One region of the Paenibacillus sp. M-152 genome, then DNA from elsewhere that is predicted to be linked to it. Evidence: riboswitches for the same ligand, from Rfam matches in the RefSeq annotation. Region 1 holds a riboswitch; each other region holds the start of a gene.

The links. Region 1 has a riboswitch for cobalamin ahead of EGM68_RS25015 (ABC transporter substrate-binding protein). Riboswitches for the same ligand answer to the same signal wherever they lie in the genome.
Region 2: linked by a shared signal. The riboswitch ahead of metE (5-methyltetrahydropteroyltriglutamate--homocysteine S-methyltransferase) and the one ahead of EGM68_RS25015 (ABC transporter substrate-binding protein) in region 1 are both predicted to bind cobalamin.
Region 3: linked by a shared signal. The riboswitch ahead of cobJ (precorrin-3B C(17)-methyltransferase) and the one ahead of EGM68_RS25015 (ABC transporter substrate-binding protein) in region 1 are both predicted to bind cobalamin.
Region 4: linked by a shared signal. The riboswitch ahead of EGM68_RS07095 (ABC transporter substrate-binding protein) and the one ahead of EGM68_RS25015 (ABC transporter substrate-binding protein) in region 1 are both predicted to bind cobalamin.

The regions. Positions count from the first base shown of each region.
Region 1 is NZ_CP034141.1:5,700,602-5,705,054, forward strand. It holds gene nikB (nickel ABC transporter permease) at 1-350, opposite strand, end outside; gene EGM68_RS25015 (ABC transporter substrate-binding protein) at 366-1,949, opposite strand; cobalamin riboswitch at 2,169-2,372, opposite strand; gene EGM68_RS25020 (nucleobase:cation symporter-2 family protein) at 2,978-4,285, opposite strand; gene EGM68_RS25025 (xanthine phosphoribosyltransferase) at 4,279-4,453, opposite strand, start outside.
Region 2 is NZ_CP034141.1:5,500,039-5,504,491, forward strand. It holds gene EGM68_RS24120 (anaerobic ribonucleoside triphosphate reductase) at 1-1,170, shown strand, start outside; gene nrdG (anaerobic ribonucleoside-triphosphate reductase activating protein) at 1,167-1,664, shown strand; cobalamin riboswitch at 1,854-2,049, shown strand; gene metE (5-methyltetrahydropteroyltriglutamate--homocysteine S-methyltransferase) at 2,208-4,453, shown strand, end outside.
Region 3 is NZ_CP034141.1:5,469,188-5,473,640, forward strand. It holds gene cobK (precorrin-6A reductase) at 1-87, opposite strand, end outside; gene EGM68_RS23985 (sirohydrochlorin chelatase) at 84-1,133, opposite strand; gene cobJ (precorrin-3B C(17)-methyltransferase) at 1,226-3,034, opposite strand; cobalamin riboswitch at 3,343-3,528, opposite strand; gene EGM68_RS23995 (LOG family protein) at 3,586-4,140, opposite strand; gene EGM68_RS24000 (uroporphyrinogen-III synthase) at 4,339-4,453, opposite strand, start outside.
Region 4 is NZ_CP034141.1:1,582,716-1,587,168, forward strand. It holds gene cbiB (adenosylcobinamide-phosphate synthase CbiB) at 1-794, shown strand, start outside; gene EGM68_RS07090 (histidine phosphatase family protein) at 809-1,561, shown strand; cobalamin riboswitch at 1,658-1,872, shown strand; gene EGM68_RS07095 (ABC transporter substrate-binding protein) at 2,081-3,088, shown strand; gene EGM68_RS07100 (FecCD family ABC transporter permease) at 3,085-4,131, shown strand; gene EGM68_RS07105 (ABC transporter ATP-binding protein) at 4,128-4,453, shown strand, end outside.

The DNA of each region.
Region 1 (4,453 bases):
AGCGTAAGCACCGTCATGACGGCAAAGCCCGCCAAAGCTAGCTCCACCGTAGCGGGCAGTCTGCTCCACAGTTCGTTTAGCACCGACTCCTTGGACACATATGAGGTTCCCCAATGTCCCGTGAACACATCCCGCAGCCAGTTCACATATTGAATATGAAGCGGCTCATTCAAGCCCAGTTCGTTTCGCAGCGCGGTCAGCGCCTCCCCAGAAGCAGGAACATTATGCGCGGTGAGCAAAATGAGGGCAGGGTCACCAGGGGCCAGCCTCATCAGTACAAAAGTCAGCGTGGATACAACGAATACAATGATGGGCAGCTGCGCCACACGTTCCAGTATAAAACGAATCATAGGATACGTAGCTCGTTATTCCGCAATATCGGATTGCGCTGTAATGTAGTAATACTCGATCGGATGCGGCGTAAAGCCCTCTACCCCTTTTTTCACGCCAAACACATTGTCAGGGTGTACAATGAACGACTGCGGCAAGTCTGTATTGATAATATCCAGTGCTTGCAGTGTTACCGCATTACGCTGTGTGGTATCGTTTGCCAACTTCAGGCTGTGAAGAATATCCTCCAGCGGTTTGGAAGCATAACGGCTTACATTAGCTTCACTTGTAGAGGAGTAGAACATGTCCATAAAATACTGCGGTTCCCCTGTATGGGCCGTGAGCATGCTGTACATAGCAAAATCCCAATCGTTTTTGGTCAACGCCTCGTCGATATTTTCCACCTTGCGAATCTTGACCTGGATTCCCTCATTCAGCAACTGGCTCTGAATAACCTCAGCCATGACGGATAGCTCCGGACGCTGAGGGAAGGTCAGCAGCGTAACCTCGAATGGCTTGCCCTGCTTGGACCATGTGCCTTGGGCATCCTTTTGCCAGCCATCCTTCGTCAACAACTGCTCTGCCGTTCCGTTCAATGCTTTGCGCTCAATCTTACCGAAGGGAAGGATACTCGGAAACGGGCTGCTTGCTTCCGTACCGTAGCCCCTCATGACGGCGCTCACAATGGATGCGCGCGGAATCAGACTGTCCACCACCTTACGGTTGGCCGCATCCTTGAACACAGACGATTCCATGTTGTACACAATCATATGGGTACGCAAGGACGGAGCCGACAGCACTTGTAGCTTGTCGTTCTTTTTTAATACCTCTGCGTTATCTACCGGAATATCCGTCGCTACATCCACCTCACCGGATTGCAACGCCATCAGGCGCGAATTACCGTCCGTAATGAATTTCATCGTTGCTTCAGCCAGTCGTGCCTTTTCGCCCCAATATCCATCATAACGCTCTACGACCAAGGATTGATCCTTGTTAAAGGCTTTGATTTTAAAAGCACCTGTCATTGCAGGGTAGCTCTGCTCATCTTTCATGGATGCCACATCCAGCACGATTGTTGACGGATCAGCCAGATTGGATGCCAGCGCTGCATTCGGTTGGTTTGTCGTGATTTTCAGCGTCAGCGGGCCATTTACATCAATGGACTTCACATCCAGTAAATCCTTCGCCAGGTGACTTTTCTCGATAGAGCGCAGCAAAGATGCTTTTACGCTTACTGCATCCATACTCTTTCCATCATGAAAAGTGACCTTATCCTGCAAGCTGAACGTCCACACGTTAGGACTGTCGTGCTTCCATTCCTTGGCTAGCCAAGCCACAGGCTCCAACTTTTCATTCAAACGAATGAGTGTCTCACCGGCACCGGAACGCATCACATCCCAGCTATTGTCTCCATGCGGATCGACGCCTGACGGTTTCCACGTATACGCCATCACCAGCTTTTTACCTGCTGGAGTCTGTTGTGCAGGAGTATTCTCACCCTTGCCTGAGCTATCCTCCGTCTTCGTGGCTGTGCCGCATCCCGAAAGAGCCATAACTGCCATCAGCAGCAGCAATCCTGTACATATGAACCATGAACGCCTATTACGATTGCCTATCATCCCACATTTCCTCCTCTATCTTGTAAAATATCGTATAAACCTAACGCAAAACGCGAAAAAAGCATTCCCAACCACTTGACCAGCAGTCAGAAATGCTTTCATTATAAAATGTCAAAACTCACCTCAAAGCCAACTCCAAAAACATAGAAGGGATCAGATCGGTTTCAGACATTCCGTATGCAGCACGCCTAACCACCTCCCCAGCATCCCGTGGGTCTGACAGTGATGTCAAAACAGGCAGGTCTCCTGACTCCAGGCTTATCTTTCAGGCCTTCCCGGTTCCTCACAGTTCCAGTGGCTATTCTGAAAGCTCCAGCAGTACCCTGCTGATGCCTGTATACAGTGGCGGGTCCGTGTCGGAATCTACCGAACTTCCCTTTTAAGTGAACACGCTCAACAACTATCTACATCGTCTCAACAAAACCTCGTATATAGAGTTGTCCGGCTCACACCTGTTTTCTTCCTTTATTCCTTTTTATTACGAATTAGGATTATCTTATTTTGTTGCTACTGGCTTGTCAACAAATGCAGCGTAATATTTTAAATTTGAATGATACGATTAGAATCAAGGCTGTGACTATTCATTGCATGCACGCAATTCACGTGCTAAAATTAGGTATAGAGATATCCACCGTATCCGTATACTAAAAAGAGCCTTCGCCGCGCCAACGGCAAAGACTCCTAGGATTTGAAAGGCTGTGGATCACCACGGCGCGCTAAATGCTTAGCTAAACCCACCGTTAGGCGCCTAACCTAATCAAGCGGTGGGTTTTCGCTTGTTCCGAAATTTCCGACGCAGCCAGCGATAAAGTTTACGAATACTAAACACCAGGCTTAGTAACGTAACCATCCAACGCAACACATCGTAGCACGACACAAGTGTGACCATCGGCTTCACCCCCTTTCGGGAAGCTGCACCGTGGTCCGAAAACATCCACCACTATAACCCGCTCTTGGTAACCCCATGCCAAACAGCCGGAAAAGAGGCTACGTCCTCTTTCCGGCTATTTTGGTTTATTTCCTATTCATCAAACCTTCTGTGGAACCTCCGAGACATTTACACCTTTGACCGATTCACCCTGTTTTCTTGCCAAAACGATGTTCAAGACAATTGCCGTAATCGAGCCCGATACAATACCATTTTGCAGCAGCATTTTGGCAAAGCTAGGCAGTTGGTCAAACATTTGCGGCAGAACAGCTGAGCCTAGGCCTACAGCAATACTGCATGCTGCGATCAGCAGATTGCTTTCCTTCCGCAGATCTACTTCTGACAAAATAGACATACCTGATGCAGCAACCGAGCCAAACATGACGATCATTGCCCCGCCCAGCACAGCGTTAGGAATCACTGTCGTCAGGGCAGCCAGCTTAGGCAGCAAACCGAGAACGACCATGATGCCGCCCGCAGCAAAAATAACGTTACGCGATTTGACGCGAGTTAGCGAGATCAGACCCACATTTTGCGAGAAGGCCGTGTAAGGGAACGCATTAAAAATACCGCCCAGCATAATCGCGAGCCCCTCCGAACGAAGTCCATTGACGATTTGCTTTTGTTCCACCTTCTGATCAATCGCTTTACCTACTGCCAGATAAACCCCCGTAGACTCGACCATGCTGACAATATTGACGATAATCATCGTGCATACCGCCATAATGCTGAATTCTGGCTTGCCAAAATAAAACGGCTGCGCAATACTCACCCATGAAGCATCCGCTACGGGAGCAAAATGCACCATTCCCATCGCATAGGCGACCACAGTACCTGCGAACAGACCAATAAGTACGGAAATCGAGCGTAAAAAGCCCTTAGCTACTCGATTGACAAGCAGAATAACCAGTAGTGTAACCAGTGCCAGCAGTAAATTACGCGGCTGTCCAAAATCCGCGCTGCCCTGACCACCCGCTACATTGTTCATCGCCACCGGAATAAGGGATAGACCGATAATCGTAACAACCGAGCCGGTAACCACTGTTGGGAAAAAGCGTAACAGTTTGCCATATAGCGGTGCCGCAAGCACCACAAATATACCGGACAAAATGATGGCACCGTACGCTGTCGCCAGATTTGAGGTCGAAGCAATTGCGATAATGGGTCCTACTGCCGTAAACGTACAGCCCAAAATGACAGGCAATCTACTTCCAAAAAAGCGTGTGCCCATAATCTGTAATAATGTAGCAATCCCGCAAGTGAATAAATCAGCAGCCACTAGATAGGCCATCTGGGCTGGCGTCAGGTGAAGTGCTCCCCCTACAATCAGAGGAACAGCAATGGCTCCGGCGTACATCGCCATGACATGCTGGAAGCCCAGCGCAAATAATTTTTGTTTACTTAACATCCCACATTCTCCTTAACGGGAGGAATCACCATGCCAGCTTCCTCTATAAAATGGACTTCGCCCGGTGCCATGGAAGCGATACGCGCAAGAGAACGTACGGCAATGCCCCTTTGCTCCAACAACCCGCGGCCTTCCTGAAAGCTCTTTTCAATTACACAGCCGACTCCG
Region 2 (4,453 bases), 200 kb from region 1:
CCACAACATATTTTCCAATGTAAAAAAGGAGTCAACCAGGCAGAGGGCGATATCAACTATGACTTGTTCTTAAAGGCGGTAGAGTGCTCCAGCAAGCGGATGTATCCTAATTTTGTGAATGTGGATGCTACCTTCAACCTGCCCTATTACCGCGCAGATGACCCCGATACCATCATTGCCACGATGGGCTGCCGTACCCGCACCATTTCTGACCGTTTCGGCAGAAACCGCCAGAGCGGCAAGGGTAATCTCTCATTTAATACCATTAATCTGGTACGGCTCGGGATTGAATACGGTATTTGCACAGGCAAGCGTCTGACACCTGACCGTGATCGCTTTGACGCGAGATTGGAAGAGGTTATGCGAATTGCAGTAGACGGTCTAATCCATCGCTATCATATCCAGACCAGCCAGCCAGCCAAAGCCTCGGACTTTATGATGCGCGAAGGGGTATGGGAAGGCGGAAAAGAACTGGCACCTGATGAGAAGGTGGGAAACGTCCTCAAGCACGGTACACTTTCGATTGGTTTTATCGGGCTGGCTGAGTGCATGAAAGCATTATATGGAAAGCACCACGGGGAAGATGATGCTGTATACCGTGAAGCACAGCGAATCATCACTTCCATGCGCATGTATTGTGATCGAATGAGTGAGCACTACAATCTAAATATTACACTGTTCGCGACGCCTGCCGAAGGTCTGTCGGGCAAGTTCACATTGCTGGATCAACGTGACTTCGGAGTTATTCCTGAAGTAAATGACCGGGAATATTACACGAATTCCTTTCATATTCCGGTGTATTACAAGCTTCCCGCTGCACGTAAAATCAGCTTGGAGGCTCCGTTCCATAATCTATGTAATGCGGGTGCAATTTCATACATTGAGCTGGACGGTAATGCACGGAATAACCCGGATGCATTTCTTAAAATTGTTCAGTACGCACTTCAACAGAACATCGGCTACTTTTCCATCAACCATCCGGTAGATCGTTGTACGGAATGCGGCTATGAAGGGATTATCGGGACAAGCTGTCCTCAATGCGGCACAGATGAGGAACACACGCACTTTCAGCGTTTACGTCGGGTAACCGGATATCTGACAGGAGATTATACCGTTCGTTTTAATGCTGCCAAGCAAGCCGAAGTCCGCGACCGGGTGAAGCATAAGTGAATTTGTGCGGCTATATTCCGGAATCTCTGAATGAAGGATACGGCCTGCGCACCGTTGTATTCATTAGCGGTTGCCGCCATGCCTGTCCCGGCTGTTTTAATCCAACTTCGTGGAATTTCCGCGCAGGGGAGCCATTCACGCCTGAGCGTCAACAGGAGGTTATCCGTGATATCATGGATAATCCGCTGTTGGACGGACTGACTCTCTGCGGGGGAGACCCCTTTTTCTCAGCAGCAGAATGCTCGCAATTTGTACGTGACTTCCGCGCGGCTTGTCCCGACCGAACCGTATGGGCCTATACAGGCTTTGTTTACGAGGATCTGCTCATGGATCCGGAACGACAGGAGCTAGCTCTTTTGTGTGACGTGATTGTAGATGGCCGTTTTGTTGAACAGCAAAAAGATCTGACCCTCCCCTTTCGGGGCAGCCGTAATCAGCGCCTGGTAGATGTCAAAGCCAGTACTCGAGCAGGTTACACCGTTTCATTGACTTAAAGGCGATGTTCTACTTAGCAAGATGCTATACAAAAGACAAGTCCCCCACGATGGGTTGGGATTGTCTTTTTTGCATATAACTAACAGATTCCACTCCAGTTTCTATTACTGTTTCTATTGCACATCCTGTGAGTTTCACTTATGATGGTGAACAAGTATACGAGTGCATAATTATTCGTCATACCTTAATCGCATAGCCTGGAAATAGGTGTCTGTTCTATTCAGATCAGACTTAAAAGGGAAGCCGGTGCAAATCCGGGACGGTCCCGCCACTGTAAACGGGGAATGTTCAGCTACTCATACACCCACTGGTCCAAAGACCGGGAAGGGATGCTGAACGTCATGATCCGCAAGTCAGGAGACCTGCCTATTTTAACAACATCGCAGTACCTACGGAAGATAGGGAGGTGTTAAGAGCAGTCGCCGTATTTTTGAATTTTAATCGCGGAGGCATTCTTTCCCCTATTCATTTTTAGCCTTGGGGACAGAATGCCTTTTTTGGTACGTAAAAATAAACTGGCTACCAGTTAGGAGGAAACCTACATGTCCATTAACGAACGATCTGCATTGTCGGGTTTGATTAGCAGTAATCTGGGTTATCCGCGTATTGGTGGGAACCGGGAATGGAAGAAAGCACTGGAGCGCTTCTGGCAGGGTAGTATTGACGAAAGCGAACTGCATAGTGAGATGAAAAGATTGCGTCTGGAGCATCTGAGCAAGCAACGTGACAAAGGGATTGATCGCATTCCTGTCGGAGACTTCTCCTATTACGATCACGTGCTGGATACATCCGTGATGTTTGGTCTCGTCCCCGAACGCTTCAACTATCGTTTTACAGGTCCAGTTCCTCTATCTGTGTATTTCGGGATCGCACGTGGGCAGAAGGGAGCTACTGCCAGTGAAATGACCAAATGGATGAATACCAATTACCACTACATCGTTCCCGAATTGGCGAACGCGGCTCCGGTGCTCACTGAAAACAAACCATTACTAGCTTATCGTGAAGCAAAGCAGGAGCTAGGCATTGAAGGTAAACCGGTTCTCATCGGTCCCTATTCATTTGTTGTTTTATCCAAAGGCTATGATCGTAAGGATCTCGCTTCTATTATACGAACCTTCCAGCCTTTATACGCCCGAGTCTTGTCAGAGCTAGCAGCAGAAGGCGTTCAATGGGTCCAAATCGATGAACCTGTCCTGACCACCTCATTCCCGGCAGAGGATCTGGAGATTATTCAGGAGGTCTATGAAGCTTTGACCCAAGCTGCACCCTCGTTGAACATCATGCTGCAAACCTACTTTGGCAGCCTGGACCATTATGAGCGTCTGACTGAACTTCCGGTACAGGGACTGGGTCTTGATTTTGTATACGATGATGGCGAAAATCTTCAGCATATATGCCAGCATGGCTTCCCTAAAGGGAAAACGCTGGGTGCTGGTGTCATTGACGGACGCAATATCTGGCGCAGCGACCTGAATGCCGTGGCTGCACTGTTGGACCAGTTAGCAGAACAGACCACTGCCGCACAGCTTATCGTACAGCCATCGTGCAGTCTGCTGCATGTGCCGGTCAGTCTGGACGCAGAGCATAAGCTGGACCAAGAACTGGTGCATGCACTAGCCTTTGCCGATGAAAAGCTGGATGAAATCGCAGGCTTGACGGCTGCACTTGGCAAGCACGATCCATCCGCACTTGCCAAGCTTGAGCAAAGTTCGGATGCGGTAGCCCGCTTCAACCGCTCCGCGGCAAGGGTACAGACAGCTGCCGATTTGGCCGACCTGCTGGCAAAAGAGCCACTGTCACGCAGCGTTCCTTTCGCCGAGCGCCGGGTGATTCAGCAAAATAGGCTGAAGTTGCCCCCACTACCTACGACGACCATCGGCAGCTTCCCGCAAACTGCTGAGGTCCGCAAGGCCCGTCTGCACTATCGCAAAGGAGAATGGTCTGCCGAGCAATATCGGACATTCATCCAACAGCAGATCAAGGAATGGATTGATATCCAAGAGGACATTGGCATAGATGTGCTTGTACATGGGGAATTTGAACGGACCGACATGGTTGAATTTTTTGGCGAAAAGCTGAAAGGCTTTGCTTTTACACAAAACGGGTGGGTGCAGTCCTACGGCTCCCGCTGTGTTAAACCGCCGATCATTTACGGAGATGTGTCGTTCGATCAACCTATGACCGTGGAAGAGACGGCATTTGCTCAGTCGTTAACCTCCAAGCCAGTTAAAGGGATGCTTACAGGCCCTGTGACCATTTTGAACTGGTCCTTTGAACGTAATGATATTCCACGCAGGCAAGTAGCTTTGCAGTTAGCTCTGGCATTACGGGCAGAGGTAGAGGCACTCGAACAAGCGGGTATTAGCATGATTCAGGTGGATGAACCCGCAATTCGTGAAGGGCTTCCGTTGAAAAAAGAACAACAGCAGGCCTATCTGGATTGGGCAGTTCAAGCCTTCCTTGTGACCACGGCCACCGCTCAGCCTGCGACCCAAATCCATACACACATGTGCTATTCCGAATTCCAGGATATGATCCAGTCCATTTCAGACATGGATGCCGACGTGATTTCTATTGAAACCTCTCGTAGCCACGGAGAACTGATTGTTAGCTTTGAGGATCAGGTTTACGACAAAGGCATCGGTCTGGGTGTATACGATATCCACAGTCCGCGCATTCCTGATGTATCAGAAATGCTAAGCATGATTCAGCGTGCCTTGCGCGTACTGCCATCAGATTTGTTCTGGGTTAATCCAGACTGTGGGCTGAAAACCCGTACCAAGGAAGA
Region 3 (4,453 bases), 230 kb from region 1:
GACCGAAGTCAATACATTAAAGCCAATGTCACGAATTTGCAGCGCCAATTCCCGTGCATCGCTCGTTCCACACAGCATGAAAATCATGAGCCATTCACCTGCCCGGTTACGTTCACTACAGACGGCGTATGTGAATGATCGTGATCATGGTCATTATGGCTGTGAGCATGGACATGATCGTGAGCGTGGTGATGTGTATGGTGCTCGTGATGATGATCATGATCGTGATGATGGTCGTGATCATGATCATGGTGGTGATGGTGGTCGTGGTCATGGTCGTGGTGATGATGGTGATGCTCCTGCGCTTCCAGACGAAACTGGCAGTTATCACAATTAGCCGTAACCTTACCGAATAAGCCTTCGTTAGCTCGCTCCAGCACCAGCTCAACCAATTGAGGATGGAAGCCAAAATATCCGCCCATTTCCACTTGTAATGCAGGGTGAGCCTCAGCAAATTCCTGGGTCATTTCTTCGATGCGCTTAATCAGCACCCCCGTGAACAGAAAATACGGAAGCACGATAATCTTTTTGGCACCCAATCGTACGCAACGCTCCAGACCATCGGGAAAGGAAGGCTGCGTCACACCGATAAAGCTGCTTTCTATCCATGTATAAGAAAGCTTCTCCCACAGCATACGGGTGATTTTGAAAAAGTCACTGTTCGCATCTGGATCGCTACTTCCGCGTCCTAATACAAGTACCGCTGTTTCTTCGTTGGATACCTCGGCAGATGCCTCCACCGCGCTATGCATCCCCGCTGGAACGGCAACTGGACGGGTCTCTTTCAAGCGGTCCAGCAGTATGCTAACGATTTTCTCGTGAACGCCAATCGGGCGTCCGTATACAAATTCCACCTGCGGATATTTTGCCTTTGCCCGATCAATAGCCATCGGGATATCAATTTTGGCGTGCACTGCTGCGAACAAAATAATCGGAATAAGAACGACACGTGTCGCCCCTTTCTCCACACACGCCTGTACTCCTTCGGCAATACTAGGGCGTGCCAACTCTAGGAAACAGGTCTCTACACACGTACCTGGCGCCCGATCTGCCACCGCCTGTGCAAATTCCAGTAGTTCCTGATTACCCTCTGGGTCCCGACTTCCATGTCCAACCAACAATATTGCATCCACTGCTGTTTGTTCCTCCTCATTTATAGGGATAGTCTACATACGCCCTATTTTATATATATGCTTGTATCCGGTTCATCAAGCCTACCAACCTATTAATCACCACAAACCGCGTTCACTTCTACTGTTGCCGGTGAATCTTCATGCCGGAAACCCGCAACGATGCCTACACGTTTGAAAAACTTATGAAAACGCTCGTTCGGATGCCCTTTTTCCTTGTATTCAGCGATAATATTCTCCACGATGTCCGTAATCTGATCACCTGGAATCCCTTCCGCTACGGGCTGAGCGGCATGAGCATTACGGCCAAATTTTTTGCCGCCGAGGAAAAGATCATATCCTCCCTTGCGGTAGACAATTCCGATATCCTCCAGCACCGCTCCATAGCAGGCCATGCCGCATCCGTTCAAAGCAATGCTCGTTTCCTTGGGTGCCTGTAATCCGCCGAGTACAACCTGTAGGTGCTCAGCCACAGGCACAGCGTCATCTTTCTCCATATTGCAGAAGTCGCACGCCTTGACCTTAAACACATCGCCGAGCGGCATGACAATGAATCGTTCATCCCGCAGCCGACCGACCAGTTCCTCAGGGTCTAGGCACGGCACGCGCAGCACGATCTGATGATCTGGCGTGTATTCCAGCTCGCCATCATCACCCGCTACCTCGGCGAGCAGTGCCATCTGCCGAGCAGTGAACTTCTTGTTTCCCACGCCAGGGGAAACCCCCACCTCAAACAGCGCAGGCTTGCCAAAGCCGCCTGACGCCTTCGCAGCCGCAGCTCCTGCTCCGGCCCCTGCTGCCGTTCCAACGGCGCTCTGGGCGGTAGGCGCTTGCCCGCTCCAGCGAGCGTTGGCTTCGCCTGGCAGCTTGCCGCCAACAGCAAGACGACCGAGCGCCTCTGCTGCCAGCGATGCTGGGGTCGCCCCGGTTTGCTTCGCAGGCGGCACCTGTACAGCAGCCATCGCTTGCGGGCGTGCCTGCGTGGCAACCGCAGCACCGCTCGCAGAAGGCCCGGTAGGCGCAGTCAGAGCTCCGCCTCCCTGCGGTGCATCCAGCGCGCGATCCTCTTGCGCGCCCAGCGACCACGGCTCCGCTTCCGTGCGAAGCCGCTGATGCGGTTTGAGCACCTGTTCGGTCGCGTCCAGCGTGTATTTACGCTGATAGCCGCGTGGAGTCACGATTAAGCCGTCATACACTGTCGTCGAGGAATTGCCGATGATTACGGTCGTCAGCATCCCGATATCATGGTTCAGCATATCTTCCAGCGTCGTCACAATAACCTGCTGACGTTCACGATAAGCACTCTTCACCAGCCCAACCGGAGTCTGCGGATCACGGTAACGAAGCAAAATGGACTGCGTCTCCACAATCTGGCGGGTACGCCGACCACTACGCGGGTTGTATAATGCAATCACAAAATCAGCCGAAGCCGCAGCTTCTACACGCTTCACGATTGTTTCCCACGGGGTCAGATGATCACTCAGACTGATCGTGCAAGCATCATGCATAACTGGCGCTCCCAACAACGAAGCACAGGATTGAATAGCCGAGATCCCCGGCACAACCTCCACCTCAACCCCGTCCTCGCGACGCCAGCCTTTTTGCATCAGCACTTCGTACACCAGACCTGCCATGCCATAGACCCCAGCATCTCCACTGGAAATGACGGCTACCTTCTTGCCCATCTCTGCTTGGCGAACCGCCTCCTGCGCACGGCTCACTTCCTCTGTCATCCCTGTGCGTACAATCTCCTGTCCGTTCAACAACGGACGGATCAAATCAACGTAGGTATTGTAGCCGATAATGACCTCACTTTCGGCCAGCGCATCCAACGCACGTTTTGTGATATGTTCCATATCTCCTGGTCCAAATCCAATCACCAGCAATTTTCCTAATGGGCTCATCGTGCTCCTCCTATCATCCTTTTCAGGGCAGCTATACTATCTATTTCAATAATTTGTGGCATCCTGTAACTCGAAAAAACCCCATCCTGCCCGGATGGGGTTCCTATGTACGTATCTCTCTCATCAGACGAAACAGCGTAAGAGGACAGTCTTGTCTTCCTCCAATCTGCCGTTGTTTTCCATCTGTTTTGTTTGCGCTTCAAACGCTGCTACACGTTCATATCCACGCAAACCTGTAACCAACATGGAAAAAGCAACGTGTGCCTGATTTCCTGATTTCGTACACCCATCCTCTCCGCGAAGGTTAACGGTGCATACAGATCAAGGTAGGTCTCCTGGCTTGGCATCAACGGATTCTTTCGTCTTCCCCGTTTTGTACGAGTGACCATTTAAAAGAATCCTCTTCCTTACAGTGGCGGGACCGCTCGGGACTTGCACCCGATTCCCTGTTACCCTTTGCTCAACCGCAAAGGCACCTTGTCTGTCCGCTATTTGATTATGGGTCTTATCATAACCTTGCCTCAATCAGTTGTGCAAGCACGAAAAAAGCTTTATTTCAAGTTCTCTGCCTTATTTTTCAGCATATGCAGCAATTCATCCGGGTCCGCAGAGATACTCAGTAGTGCTGGATGATCAGCTCCGGTAAACCCTTCCTGCACGCTATGACGTACCATTTCTATCAACGGGTCAAAATATCCATTCACATTCAGCAGCCCAATGGGCTTGCGATGTATGCCGATTTGCGCCCAGCACAATACCTCGAACAGCTCCTCAAAGGTTCCCAAGCCACCCGGAAGGGCTATAAACGCATCGGCCATCTCGCTCATCGCCGCTTTACGTTCATGCATGCTTGCTACCTCAATAAACTCGGTAACTCCCCGATGAATGATCTCTGCATCGAATAATAGGGTGGGCATAATGCCGGTGACCTGACCGTCACCCGCCAGTAGTTCATCCGCCACCTTACCCATCAGCCCCCTGCTGGAGCCACCATAAATTAGACGGATATGCTGGCGAGCCATAGCTTCACCCAGCTTGCCTGCGGCCTCAACATATACCGATGAATGTCCAGGTCTGGACCCTGCAAATACACAAATAGAATTCATAAACGTCTCAGCTCCTGTCCTCAATATCATGCATCGAAACTTATTCATTATATTAGATAAATATTTTCGCTATAACAAAAAACTTTGTCGATGCATGTCCAACAAAAAAAGATAAAGACCTCGTAGGCCCTTATCTCTATTTTACGCTTTATTAGTAAATATAAGTTCATTTTAGCTTACTGCATTATCATTTCTAGCTCATTTCAAATGACCGTTCACGCTTTTCAGACCACAGCCATGCACCGAATCACTATGTTCAAAATATTTGCCCAGCTCCACCATCATCGCACCCATGCGCTCTTCAGTTGGAAAC
Region 4 (4,453 bases), 1.7 Mb from region 1:
TTATTGTGGCTGGGGGTTCCTTTGTGCTTGCCTGGGGGCTGTTGCGTGTGCTTGCCTGGATTCACCCGTGGTTGTCTGTCGTTGTAGAAATTGTTCTGATTGCAACTACGATTGCTTCCAAAGGTCTAAAGGACGCAGGGATGGCAGTATACCGAGCGTTGCAGGCGAATGACCTGACTGCGGCACGTCGGGAGCTAGGCATGATTGTCGGAAGGGATACGCAGCAGCTTGACGAGCCCGAAATTGTGCGCGGTACCGTCGAAACGGTCGCTGAAAATATCGTGGACGCCATTATTTCCCCGCTTTTTTATGCCCTGATCGGGGGAGCACCCTTGGCACTGGCATATCGTGCCGTAAACACGCTCGATTCAATGGTTGGCTACAAAAATGAAAAGTACCTGCATTTAGGCTGGGCCTCGGCACGGCTGGATGATGTAGCTAACTACATTCCGGCTCGCATGACAGCAGTTATGCTAGTGATAGCGTCGTGGTTGTATCGGCTGGATGCTGCAAGAAGCTGGCGGACAATCAAGCGGGATGCCCGTCTGCATCCAAGCCCAAATAGCGGATTTCCCGAATCAGCGGTGGCAGGTGCCCTAGGGATTCGTCTCGGTGGCTATAATGTGTATCACGGCATACGCTCCTTTCGGGCATATATGGGCGAAGGGATACGACCGCTGGAGTCGAAGGATATCCGGCATACGATCCGGCTGATGTTCGCCGTATCCACTATGTTTGTAGGGTTATGTTTGATGGGAGCTGCAGGGTGTTTTGCCTTGGGATGGATGCAGTGAGGAGTGACACGATTTTGAAACAAGATACAGAAGGAAAAAGAGTGCGAGAAAGTGCACCAAGTCCGAACTCACAACAGGTTAGTAAGCCGAATGATGCTAAAGAAGATCTGCAGTGGGACATGGAGCTCGTGCTAGTTCGTCATGGCACGACCTTATGGAATAAGGAACGTCGATATCTGGGACATGCCGACTTGGGTTTACTGTCGGGAGCAGAGCAGGAGTTAAAGACTTTACAGAAAAAATTGCAGGGACATTCCTTTGCTCGAATCTATTGCAGCGACTTGATGCGATGTCGCCAGACCTTGCAGATCATTTTGCCGGAGTCTGCATTGACGTCTGAATGTTCCCTCTCTGCTATGCCTCCTATCATGGAACCACGTCTGCGAGAACTTCACTTTGGTGAGTGGGATGGAAAAACGTATGACATGCTTAAGGATGTGGCGTTGTATCGCGCTTGGATTGATGAGCCGCAACAATTCACCCCACCTGGAGGAGAGCCTTGGATTCATTTTGTGAATCGTCTGCGTGAATTCCTAGACTCTCTGTTTGCCTGGCGCATTGCTTTGGAGGTTCAGCCAATGGAGTCGAATGCTGCGCCGTCCTCTGTTTTGATTGTCACGCATGGTGGTGTAATTCGTCAGTTGGCTTGTATGCTTATGCCTGGCCATGATTTTTGGAGTCTGAATCCGAAGCCGGGAGAAGCATTTAGGATTCAGTTAAGGTTGACAGGACCGCACAATTGTATAGCAAGATTGCTTTCTCATTAGGTTAAACAAGGCGAATAAAGCGACTGTTTGGGTTGTAAGCTAACTCTTTTTAACCTATAATCATCAAGTAAAAGAACGGCTTGACTACCACTACATCAAATATCCAGCAGACGAGGTCGGCGCTATGTGAGGAACTTGCTTTCCTTTATTGCGCTGTTAAAAGGGAAGTCGGTGTGAGTCCGACGCGGTCCCGCCACTGTAAATGGAAACATGCTCATTAGCCCTGTTTTATGTGCCGCCAAGCATATGAAAGAATATCAGGACATGCATTTTCCATAAGTCAGGATACCTGCCCGTCCGCCTGTCACCATAATCCTTCGAGGAAAGGATGACGTGTTCGCAGTGACTGTCCATGCGGAAAGAAGCTGCCCGCCTGCGCACGATCTGTGCTAACGTGACCCCTGTGTCCTGATATGAGGATGCGGGGGTTTTTGATAGGAAAAGAAGGCTGGAATGAGAAAATATCGGATGAAGTTCAAGTAACGCTCTTAACGATTTATGTATGAAGGGGTGCAAATCATGGCAGGAAAAAAAATAAAGGTATGGACTACAGGTCTATTGGCGCTGATATTGGCAGTTGGGCTGAGTGCATGTGGCGCAAATGGAAAAAATGCAGAAAATAAAGAGGGCCAAGCTTCTTCACAGCAGCCGGGACAGACCGTAACCGCACAAGTGCCTCCGGGCAAAACGGTTTACCCGCTAACGCTTAAGGATGCAACAGGACAGGAATTTACATTTAAAAAAGCACCGGATAAGATCGTTTCCGTCTCCCCGGCAGAAACCGAGGCGCTGTTCGCTATCGGACTGGATAAGGAAATTGTTGGTGTATCCGACTACTCTGATTACCCGGAGGCAGCTACGAAAAAGCCTAAAATGGGCGGTATTATGAAACCGAACGAAGAGGCGATCATTGCTGCGAACCCGGAAGTTGTTTTTGCAGGGATTTCACTTAGTGAACAGGCTACGACTAAGCTGCGTGACATGGGAATTATGATTTTTAAAACAGAACCGAAAACAGTTGAAGATGTCATAGCTAACATCGAATTGTATGGGAAAATCACCGATCATCAGAAAGAAGCGAGAGCGGTGACTGACAAGATGAGAGCAGATGTAGCAGAAGTGAAAGAAGGAGTTAAAAATATCGGCAAAGGGCAGAAGCTGCGGGTATACGTCGAGTTTTCACCAGGCTGGACAGTGGGTAAAGGCGAGTTTATGGACGAGCTGATTACATTAGCAGGTGGTGAAAATGTAGGTGCTACGCAGAAGGGGTGGTACCAAATCAGTGAGGAAAATATTATAGCTGCAAACCCTGACGTGATTTTGTACAGCAAAAGTGTGAAGGACGACAAAACAGGCCAGACCCTCGGCGATATCATTAAAGCTCGTAGTGGATGGGATCAAATATCGGCTGTTCGTAACCATCGTGTATTTGCCGTGGATGATAATTTGATCAGTCGTCCGGGGCCACGCGTAACGGAAGGGCTCAAGGAAGTGGCTAAGGGCGTGTACCCTGAAATTTTCAAATGAACCGTAGACTGATCGGTTTTGGGGTGACAGGTCTTGTCTTGCTGCTGCTGACGCTGCTACTCTGTCTTGGCATCGGCTCGGTCAGTCTTCCGGTCAGCCAAATCACAGGTATTTTGATCAACCACCTACCGTGGTTAGGTGATACGTTTACACCGGATTGGAATACATCCTCAGAGCAGATCATTTTGAAGGTCAGATTGCCACGGGTGTTACTGGGAATGTTGGTTGGAGCAGCGCTGGCGCTGGCGGGAGCCGGATTTCAGGGTGTGTTGCGTAATCCCTTGGCTGATCCGTATACCCTTGGGGTATCCTCGGGAGCTTCGGTCGGAGCAGCAGTACTGATTTATTGGGGGCTTCAATTTTCATTTGTGGGTATATGGACGCTTCCGCTAGTTGCATTTATAACCGGCATGCTGACGCTGTGGATGGTGTTGACGTTGGCGCGTGAAGGTGGGAAAATTCCGACCCAAAGCCTCATTTTATCAGGTGTGGTGATGCAATTTTTTGGGGGAGCCATTGTTTCTTTTCTGGCAGCCATGTCGAAGGAAACAGTCAATGAAATATTGTACTGGACGATGGGAAGTCTCAGTCTGCGAGGTTGGTCATATACGGGAATTCTTTTACCTTACGTGATCGTTGGGCTGGTGTTTCTATGGAACCGGGCACGGGTGCTGAATATTCTGGCTTTGGGAGAACGTCAAGCGGCTCATATGGGGGTTCATGTAGATGCGACGAAGCTATCTGTCCTGATCATATCTACCTTGCTGACAGCTGCCGCTGTCTCGGTATGTGGAGTCATTGGCTTTGTTGGACTTGTTGTGCCTCATATCATTCGTCTGATGGCAGGTCCCGATTACCGGATGATTGTTCCGTTATCTGCACTGGGTGGAGCTATTTTTATGGCTTGGGCAGATACGGCGGCTCGCACGTTGTTGGCCCCAATGGAAATTCCTCTGGGCGTTATGACGGCCTTTGTTGGGGCACCATTCTTCGCGTATCTCCTGTACCGGAACAAGAAGCTACGCAGGGGGGATCTGTTGTGACCAAACAAAGTGAATTACAGAAGGTGTATGATCGGGCGCTAGAGGTAGCAGGCCTGACCCGTGCTTATGGAAAGTTCCATGTGTTGAAGAATATTAGCTGGAACGTAGACGAAGGAGCTTGGTGGGGGATCATTGGTCCGAATGGGAGTGGAAAATCGACGTTGCTGCATCTGCTTTCTGGCGTAGATCAGCCGACTTCTGGAAGTGTTCATATCTATGGTAAAAAGGTCGGTAGCTACAGCAGAAAAGAGCTTTCCCAACTTGTAGCCGTACTCCAGCAGGAGGGAATTCCTCCAGTGGGATACACCGTCAGGGAAGTTAT